One region of the Vibrio sp. QJM3NY_15 genome, then DNA from elsewhere that is predicted to be linked to it. Evidence: predicted binding sites of a transcription regulator. Region 1 holds the regulator's gene; the other holds the start of a gene.
The links. Region 1 encodes CRP, which controls carbon source genes, mostly activating them, when cyclic AMP is high. Its sites were predicted from a motif close to TGTGANNNNNNTCACA; they were not measured.

Region 1 (4,664 bases):
GAGAGCCCATACGCCAATGGATTGATGAACGCGTTTGCTAAGGATGGTTGGTTGTCCGTGATGATGCACTTCAGAGGTTGCAGCGGAAAGCCGAATCGCTTAGCTCGTGCTTACCACTCTGGAGAGGTCGAAGATGCTCGCTTCTTTTTAAGGCATCTGCATTCAAGGTTTCCCAATAACCCTAAGGTTGCAGTTGGGATATCGCTAGGCGGCAACATGTTGGCTAATTATCTCGCCGACTACGCAGATGATCCGTTAATCTCAGCGGCGACGATTGTTTCAGCCCCCTTTGACCTTGCTTGTTGTTCAAGTCGTATTGAACAAGGCTTCTCCAAACTCTATAAAAAGTACCTGCTCAATTCTTTGAAATCGAATGCATTGAAGAAACATAAACTGCTGCAAGAGAAGATTGGCATCTCAGCGGAAAGCATTAAGAAGATCGATAAGCTGTATGAGTTTGATGAGCGAATTACTGCGCCTTTGCACGGCTTCAAGAATGCACAAGATTACTATGCTCAATGCTCTGCCTTACCGAAGTTGAATCGGATTAAGCTACCCACACAGATCATTCATGCGAAAGATGACCCTTTCATGACCGATGATGTGATTCCAAAATTCGTTCTACCTGACAACATCGACTATCGTCTGTTTCAAAAAGGCGGCCATGTGGGGTTCATTACTGGTAGTACGCTCAAACCAAGGTTTTGGTTAGAAGAAGCATTACCCGCTTACTATGAAAGTATTCAAGATTCGGCATAATGGCCGAGCCTTTTAAGGGCTGAGTGATAGGCGTCGCTAGACACACTAATCAACACATCAATAAACCTATTTATGAACATATCCATGAACATAAAAGAGAGAAGTATTTATGATCATCCCATGGCAAGACATCGCACCAGAAACGCTAGAAAACCTCATTAAAGAATTCGTGCTACGTGAAGGCACAGACTACGGTGACGTAGAGGTTTCACTGCAAAACAAGATTGACCAAGTGAAACATCAATTAGCCTCAAAGGAAGTCAGTATCGTGTTTTCTGAGCTGCATGAAACCGTTGATATTCAAGTCACAAAACGCTTCTAAGCTGCGCTCATAAAGGAGCCGTGTTATAGTGGTAAACGATTGCTAACAAGTAAGTTACTCAAAAGACAAGGGTTGTCATGTCCGCTAAACATCCAATTATTGCGGTGACGGGTTCATCTGGAGCCGGCACCACCACTACCTCAGAAGCCTTCCGTAAAATGTTCAATATGATGGACGTGAAGGCAGCTTGGGTTGAAGGGGATAGTTTCCATCGCTTCACTCGACCAGAGATGGATGTCGAGATCCGTAAGGCGCGCGAGCAAGGTAAGCACATCAGCTACTTTGGTCCACAAGCTAACGATTTTGGCGCATTAGAAGAGTTCTTCCGCCAATACGGAAATGAAGGCACGGGTAAAGTCCGTAGCTATCTACATACCTTCGATGAAGCCGTTCCTTACAACCAAATGCCCGGCACCTTTACGCCATGGCAAGAGATCCCTGAAAACTCGGATGTGATGTTCTACGAAGGCCTTCATGGTGGCGTAGTCGATGGCGACATTAACGTCTCGCAACATGTCGATCTGCTTATCGGCATGGTACCGATCGTAAACTTGGAGTGGATCCAGAAATTCGTTCGTGACACACGCGATCGTGGGCACTCTCGCGAAGCGGTGATGGATTCTATTGTTCGCTCAATGGATGATTACCTTAACTACATTACCCCGCAGTTTTCGCGTACTCATATCAACTTTCAGCGTGTACCTACCGTAGATACATCGAATCCACTGAACGCCAAAGGGATTCCAAGTTTAGACGAAAGCTTCGTAGTTATACGTTTGCGCGGCATCAAAAACGTCGATTTTCCTTACCTTTTGGCTATGATTGATGGCTCATTTATGTCACGTCATAACACGCTTGTGGTGCCAGGAGGCAAGATGAGTTTTGCTATGGAGCTCATTGTAAGGCCAATTCTACAACAACTAATCGAAACCGGAAAAATAGGTTAACAAAACGACATTCTGGTTGATTACTTTTCATACCGTGATCATGTGCACAATTTTGCGTAAAAAATCGTAGCTTGGTCACGATTAAAATCAAGAAATAGTACCTGAAAAAGGATACTATTCTTAAACGAAACACAAGATAGCTTGCAGCACTCAACGAGTGCTCTTATCCTAACTGAGTCAATTCAGGCTTAGCTAAAATACGGAAAGCGGCAAGCATACCCTGCAGAGGAAGTGAGATATTATGGTTCTAGGTAAACCTCAAACCGATCCAACATTAGAGTGGTTCCTTTCACACTGTCATATTCATAAGTACCCTTCAAAAAGTACTTTGATTCATGCTGGTGAAAAGGCAGAAACCTTGTACTACATCGTTAAAGGTTCTGTGGCTGTTCTTATCAAAGACGAAGAAGGTAAGGAAATGATTCTTTCTTACCTAAACCAAGGCGACTTCATCGGTGAACTTGGACTTTTCGAAGAAGACCAAGAGCGTACTGCGTGGGTTCGTGCTAAATCTCCTTGTGAAGTAGCTGAAATTTCTTTCAAGAAATTCCGTCAACTTATCCAAGTGAACCCAGATATCCTGATGCGCCTTTCAGCGCAAATGGCAAACCGTCTACAAGTAACTAGCCAAAAGGTTGGTGACTTAGCGTTCCTTGACGTAACAGGTCGTATCGCTCAAACGCTACTAAACCTAGCGAAACAGCCAGATGCAATGACTCACCCTGATGGCATGCAAATCAAGATCACTCGTCAAGAGATTGGCCAGATCGTTGGTTGTTCTCGTGAGACCGTAGGTCGTATCTTGAAGATGCTTGAAGAGCAGAACCTAATTTCTGCACACGGTAAGACTATCGTGGTATACGGCACTCGTTAATCTCGATTAACTGAGCCAAAAATTTGAAAGCCACCAAATGCAAATTTGGTGGCTTTTTTGTTTTCTAGAGATCTAGAGAGCAGATGCGAGATGCGAGATGCGAGATGCGAGATGCGAGATGCGAGATGCGAATAGAGCACCTACCGCGTCCCAGCGCAAACACTCTCGATGCGAAGCGCACCCGCACCTCGAGGGCAAAGCCCGTGCTCGTATCTTCTTTAACCGTTGGTGCTTTCAAAGATTTTGTCAGCAGATGCCGCGACAAATCCGGTATAAAGATCACCATTGGCCATCGCATAACGCTTAGCGAACTCATAGAAGCCCCCAGGAATCATCTCATTGCCTTCAACAAATGAAACTGGGACTTTATCTGCCATTGTTGATGATTGCTCTAATAAGACCTCTGGAGAGCCTTTCACCTCGCCGCCAGATGCATTGATAGTGAATCCTGATTCGCTCAGGTAATCATTTACTGCCTGAACTTCATCAAAAGCGTCAAGTTGATTAACGCTCACCGTAAAGTGGTTTGCACCGTAACCATGAGCTGCGAGCCAAGAAGCGTATTCACTCTCTTTTGCTAGCACTTGGAAATCTGCGAAGCTCAAATCCCAAAGACGACCACCAAACAAGAATTCATGACCTTGAAGCTTACTTGCGTCAACTTGCTCAACCAACTTAGCAACGATCTGTTGTAAGCCACTTGAACACTCTTCTACCTTCAACTCACTAATGAACACTTTTGGTTGGTTTGGATCTGGGTGCTCGTAGTGCTTAGCCACTAGCTTCTTGCTCTCAAATAAGTAATCACCACACGCCTTGTAACCTAACTCAAGGAAAGGTTTAGCCAATGTTTCAATACCTAGCGGTGCAACATTGAAAGTACGCAGTGCAATGTGATCATTAATCAGAGCTTCGTCTTCTTTCAGCAAGTGATGCACTTTCTCAGCCGATGGACAAAGCCTGTGAATGTAATCGTCCCATAGTGATTTAAAGAGTAGATCGGGCGTCATGGTGACTCCTTGTCAGAGGTTCTAGCAAGCTAGTAATTTGGATTAGAAAGGGAGAGGCTGGACATAGAGTCAGCAGCCATCAGCCTGTGACATACTTGTTCTATTATTATCTACCGTCCAATCGAGGTGTCGGACGTGGGTGAAAAGAGGAAGCGATAACACCGCTTCCTTATTACACAATCAATCAATGAATCTGTTATTCATGAACTTAGAGCTCATAAGCTTATGATTCATCAAGTTATAGCTTAAAAGCCAAAACTACAGCTCAATACCTGGGCTAAACGTAGCTGGCAGTTGAGTTTCACCACCTTCCATTGACGCCATTGGGTAAGCACAGTAGTCCGCCGCGTAGTAAGCACTTGGGCGTAGGTTGCCTGAAGCACCCGGGCCACCAAATGGTGCATCACCACTTGCGCCTGTTAGCTGGCGGTTACGGTTAACAATACCCGCACGGATATGGTCAACGAAGTATTCCCATTCAGAATCATCTGTTGATACAAGACCCGCAGACAAACCAAAGCGCGTGTCATTAGCCAGTTCAACTGCTTGCTCTAGCGATTGGTAGCGAACCACTTGCAGCAATGGGCCGAAGTACTCTTCATCTGGCAACTCAGCAATGTTGGTTGCATCGATAATACCCGGAGAAACAAACGCCGCTTCGCCCGCTTTTGCTTCAACTAGGCTTACACCACCTAGTGATTGCAGATTAGCTTGCGCGTCCAAAATGAACTTAGCCGCCGCTTCAGAGATCT
Region 2 (4,664 bases), 830 kb from region 1:
GGAATAATGAATAGTGGGATTATAACCAATATTGATTCGGCAATAGACTTAGATTACTACGCTAAGTTTATTGCTGGAAAAACAGCACTGGTTGCCCAAGGCGGCGGACAGCGAAGTATTTTTACGGCTGGTGTGCTGGACGCATTTCTTCTTTCTAATTTTGACCCCTTCGATGAATTCTTTGGCACCTCAGCGGGTGCGCTTAATTTGTGTGCCTATCTGTGCCGTGATAAAGGGCTAGGTCGTTCTTTTGTTCTTGATTTAACGACGGCTCCAGAATTCTTCAATCTTTTCTCCTATATACGAAAGCGACAGAACTTAGGTTTAGAGTGGGCCTTAGAGCAAATCATGGCTTACCCATACAAGCTTGATCTTGATTTAGGACGACAAACCTTAGGTGATCGCCATTTCTCTGCGGCAGTAACTGATTCAAAAGATTTACGAGACCATTATTTTCCGTTGATGGGAGAAGACTGGTACAAGGTGATGATTGCGACCTGTGCCATTCCTCGTTTATACAATGATGAAATCTTCATTGGTGACAGTGCTTATGTTGACGGTGGCGTGTCTGCGTCTATTCCTGTGCAAGAAGCATGGCGTAGGCAAGCTCGCTCGATAGTCGTGATACGTACAGAGCCTGTGTTGGAAGAGGGTGCTGAGCTATCCAATGAGATTCAACGTAAACACGCCTTAGTGAAAGCTCCTAAGCCGATCTCGGCAGAAGAGTTGGAATGGTTCCGTGAGTCGTTTGATAGTGTGCAAGACCATTGGCAACAAAAAGTAGAACAATGGAAAACCGATTGGACGTCATTCTTTCAGCAGCAAATTCTCCGTTCAAAGGAGCAAAAGCGCGATAGAGGGCACCTTGATCTACTCAATGGTGGACGATGGCTATTTGGTGCTGATGATATTTATCGCTTAAGTCATTTGATTGGCGATAAGTTTGATTCTGGCTTAGCTGACATGTTGATGGTTCATTATCAGACCTACTCATTAACTCAGAACTTTTTGAATTCCCCACCGGACGATGCGTTTGTTGTTCAAATTGCACCTAGCAAACCGCTTAAGTCGAGCTCTTTGATGAGTGACAAGGAAGACTTGCTGTACGATTACGAATTAGGGTTAGAGGCGGGTTACCGGTTTGTAGAAACCTATACGTCAACGGAAAACGCTCGCAGCTCACATATGCCACAGTTGGTGACTTGCGCTGCTGATAAGTAATATTCGAAATTGATAAGTCATACTCGAATTTGAAAGTTAGTACGCAATGAGCTAACAATGTTCTGAAGTGAAAAAGGGTTACTGAACTTAGTTCAATAACCCTTTTTTGGTCTTGGCAGGGTCGCTGATCAACGAACTGACCTAATCAAATACAACCATGTTAAGTGACAGGCAAGATTCTCATGCAGTTGGTTGAGCCCGCCACATCCATAATGTCGCCTTGAGTGACGATCACTAGGTCACCAAATTTAAGGTGTCCTTTCTCTTTCAAGCAAGTGAGCGTAGACAGCGCGATATCAAAGCTGTCTTTGGCTTCTGTCTCGAAGTAGATAGGGGTAACACCTCGATACAAAGTACAGCGGTTCAGCGTCCCTTCGTTACGAGACAGCGCATAGATCGGCATATCGGCACTTAGGCGTGACATCATCAGAGCGGTGCGGCCTGATTCGGTTAGAGTCACCACACCTTTAATGCCTTCCATATGGTTTGCAGAGTAGATGGTCGCCATCGAAACGGTTTCTTCGGCCGTGACAAAGGTGCGGTCAATACGGTAATTAGACTGGTTGTTAATGCCCGCCATCTTTTCAGCGCCGATACAGACTTCGGCCATTGATTTCACGGTTTCAACGGGGTAATCACCCGCAGCGGTTTCACCTGAAAGCATCACGGCATCGGTGCCGTCTAGTACGGCGTTGGCTACATCCATGACTTCTGCACGAGTTGGCATTGGAGCGGAGATCATCGATTCCATCATTTGAGTTGCGGTGATCACTGTTCGGTTAAGCGCTCTAGCACGGCGTATAAGCTGTTTTTGTACTCCAACTAACTCTGGGTCGCCAATTTCCACTCCGAGGTCACCACGAGCCACCATGACGACATCTGAGGCCATTATGATGTCATCCATGTTCTCAACAGTGGCAACGGTCTCCGCTCGCTCGACTTTAGCGACAAGGTGAGCTTCTAATCCTGCTTCTCGTGCTAACTGACGAGCGTAGTGCATGTCTGCGCCGTTGCGTGGGAAAGACACAGCCAAATAGTCGACTTGGATTTGAGCTGCGGTGATGATGTCTCGCTTGTCTTTGTCGGTGAGCGCTTCTGCAGACAGTCCACCGCCTTTCTTGTTGATGCCTTTGTTATTCGACAGCGGGCCACCAATAGTGACTTCAGTATGAACGCGACAGCCTTCGACTTCGGTGATTTTTAATTGAACGCGACCATCATCAAGCAACAGCACATCACCAGCTGACACATCGTTTGGTAACTCTTTGTAATCGAGTCCTACGGCTTGTTGATTGCCTTCACCTAAACCTAGGCTGCTGTCGAGCGTGAACTTGTCGCCTACTGCGAGTTGGATTTTACCGTCTTTAAAAGTAGACACTCGAATCTTGGGACCTTGTAAGTCGCCGAGGATTGCGATTTGAGTGCCGAACTTTTTCGCTATTGCTCGGACTTTTTCAGCGCGTTGAATATGGTCATCGCTGCTGCCGTGAGAGAAGTTCATACGGACGATATTGGCGCCAGCTTTGATGATCTCTTCAAGGACGTTACCTTTATCTGTTGATGGTCCTAAAGTGGTGACGATTTTTGTTTTTCTTAATTCTGATGTCATGAATGCTCCGAAGGTGAGACCTAGAAAATCTTGTACAAGACAGAATTAAGTATATGCATTAATTGATAATTTATTGGGAGCTAGGAAGATATTTCTGTATTTGCTGTTATTTATTGAATTTAGGACTCAAACACGATGTTTTTTTATGAAAATTAAGTCTCAAATTATCGATGTGGGTGTTAATTTTTCTTAAACTATTTGACTAGATACACAAAGATTCATGTATATACGTGATACTGGTCACGGCGATATACCAAGTCACTTCACAATTACTTCGCAAAGTAAAAAAATTAACCCGTTGATGATTTCTGGAGCGTAAAATGTACATGGCTCAACCGGGCCATATTGATCATATCAAACAGGTCAATGCTGGTCGTGTATATAAACTAATTGACCTTAAAGGTCCTATTTCTCGTATCGAACTGTCCAAGCAAAGTGAGTTGGCTCCGGCGAGTATTACTAAAATTACCCGCGAACTTATTGAAGCCCACCTTATCCATGAGACGACGGTTCAAGAAGCCACGACTCGTGGACGTCCTGCTGTGGGTTTGCAAACCAATAATGAAGGTTGGCAGTTTCTGTCGATGCGTCTTGGTCGTGGGTATCTCACGATCGCGCTTCATGAGTTGGGTGGCGATGTACTTATCGATACTAAAATTGATATTCACGAACGTGACCAAGAGGATGTGCTTGCTCGTCTTCTTCATGAAATTGATGAGTTTTTCCAAACCTATGCGGAACAGCTTGATAGGGTAACCAGTATTGCCGTTACTCTACCGGGTCTGGTGAATTCTGAGCAAGGTATTGTGCTGCAGATGCCGCACTACAACGTTAAAAATTTAGCGTTGGGCCCCGAGATCTACAAAGAAACAGGTCTACCGGTCTTTATTGCCAATGATACTCGAGCTTGGGCATTAGCTGAGAAGCTGTTTGGTCACTCACAAGATAACGATAATTCAGTTCTTATCTCGATTCACCATGGTGTCGGTGCTGGGATTATCCTAGATGGCCGAGTTCTACAAGGTCGTCACGGTAACATCGGTGAATTGGGTCATATTCAGATCGAGAAAGAGGGCAAGCTTTGTCATTGTGGTAACCGAGGCTGTTTAGAAACGGTTGCGAGCTCGCAGGCGATCCGTGAGCAAGTCAAAGAACGATTAGCCAATGGTGAAGAATCCACACTTACTGTGTTTGAAGATGTCACGATTGAACAAATCTGTGCTGCCGCAGCGGCGGGTGATCCACTAGCGGTAGAAGTGATTGAACAATTAGGCCGTTACCTAGGCTCTGCGATTGCGATTGTGATTAACCTATTCAACCCTGAGAAAATCTTGGTGGGTGGTGTTATCAATCAGGCTAAAAGCGTGTTGTATCCTGCGATTCAAAAGTGTATCGAAGAGCAGAGTTTATCGGTTTACCATCAAGATTTAGAGCTGGTGGAATCTCGATTCTATAAACAAGCAACCATGCCGGGTGCAGCGCTTGTTAAACAAGCTTTATACGATGGTCAATTATTGATGAAAGTCATTGAAGGTTAAGCCTCTTTTACTCTTCCTATAGCCTTACCTAACTCTTATCATCTCCTTAAACTATGTATAACGTTATTTGTTGTACTTAGTTTAAGCATTCTGTGCAATGGCGCTTTGCTTTAACCTATTGAAGTAGGCTATTGTAGCCTCAGTTATTATTTGTCACTAAGGTGTTGTATGTCTGGCGTTTTAAATTCGGTTGATCAGAGAACCAAACTAGTCGGTGAAAACCGTCTGGAACTCTTGTTATTCAGCTTAAATAGTCGTCAACTATTTGCGATTAACGTATTTAAAGTGAAAGAAGT

Region 2: the regulator CRP is predicted to act here: its motif matches at 3,060-3,075, upstream of mlc (sugar metabolism global transcriptional regulator Mlc).

Annotation. Positions count from the first base shown of each region.
Region 1 covers NZ_CM173517.1:3,308,632-3,313,295, forward strand. Annotated here, with positions in the region: gene AC3CKG_RS14935 (hydrolase) at 1-759, shown strand, start outside; gene AC3CKG_RS14940 (YheU family protein) at 869-1,081, shown strand; gene AC3CKG_RS14945 (phosphoribulokinase) at 1,159-2,028, shown strand; gene crp (cAMP-activated global transcriptional regulator CRP) at 2,270-2,902, shown strand; gene AC3CKG_RS14955 (2-oxoadipate dioxygenase/decarboxylase family protein) at 3,121-3,912, opposite strand; gene astD (succinylglutamate-semialdehyde dehydrogenase) at 4,171-4,664, opposite strand, start outside.
Region 2 covers NZ_CM173517.1:2,474,862-2,479,525, reverse strand. Annotated here, with positions in the region: gene AC3CKG_RS10995 (patatin-like phospholipase family protein) at 7-1,221, shown strand; gene pyk (pyruvate kinase) at 1,382-2,830, opposite strand; gene mlc (sugar metabolism global transcriptional regulator Mlc) at 3,151-4,368, shown strand; gene AC3CKG_RS10980 (chemotaxis protein CheV) at 4,537-4,664, shown strand, end outside.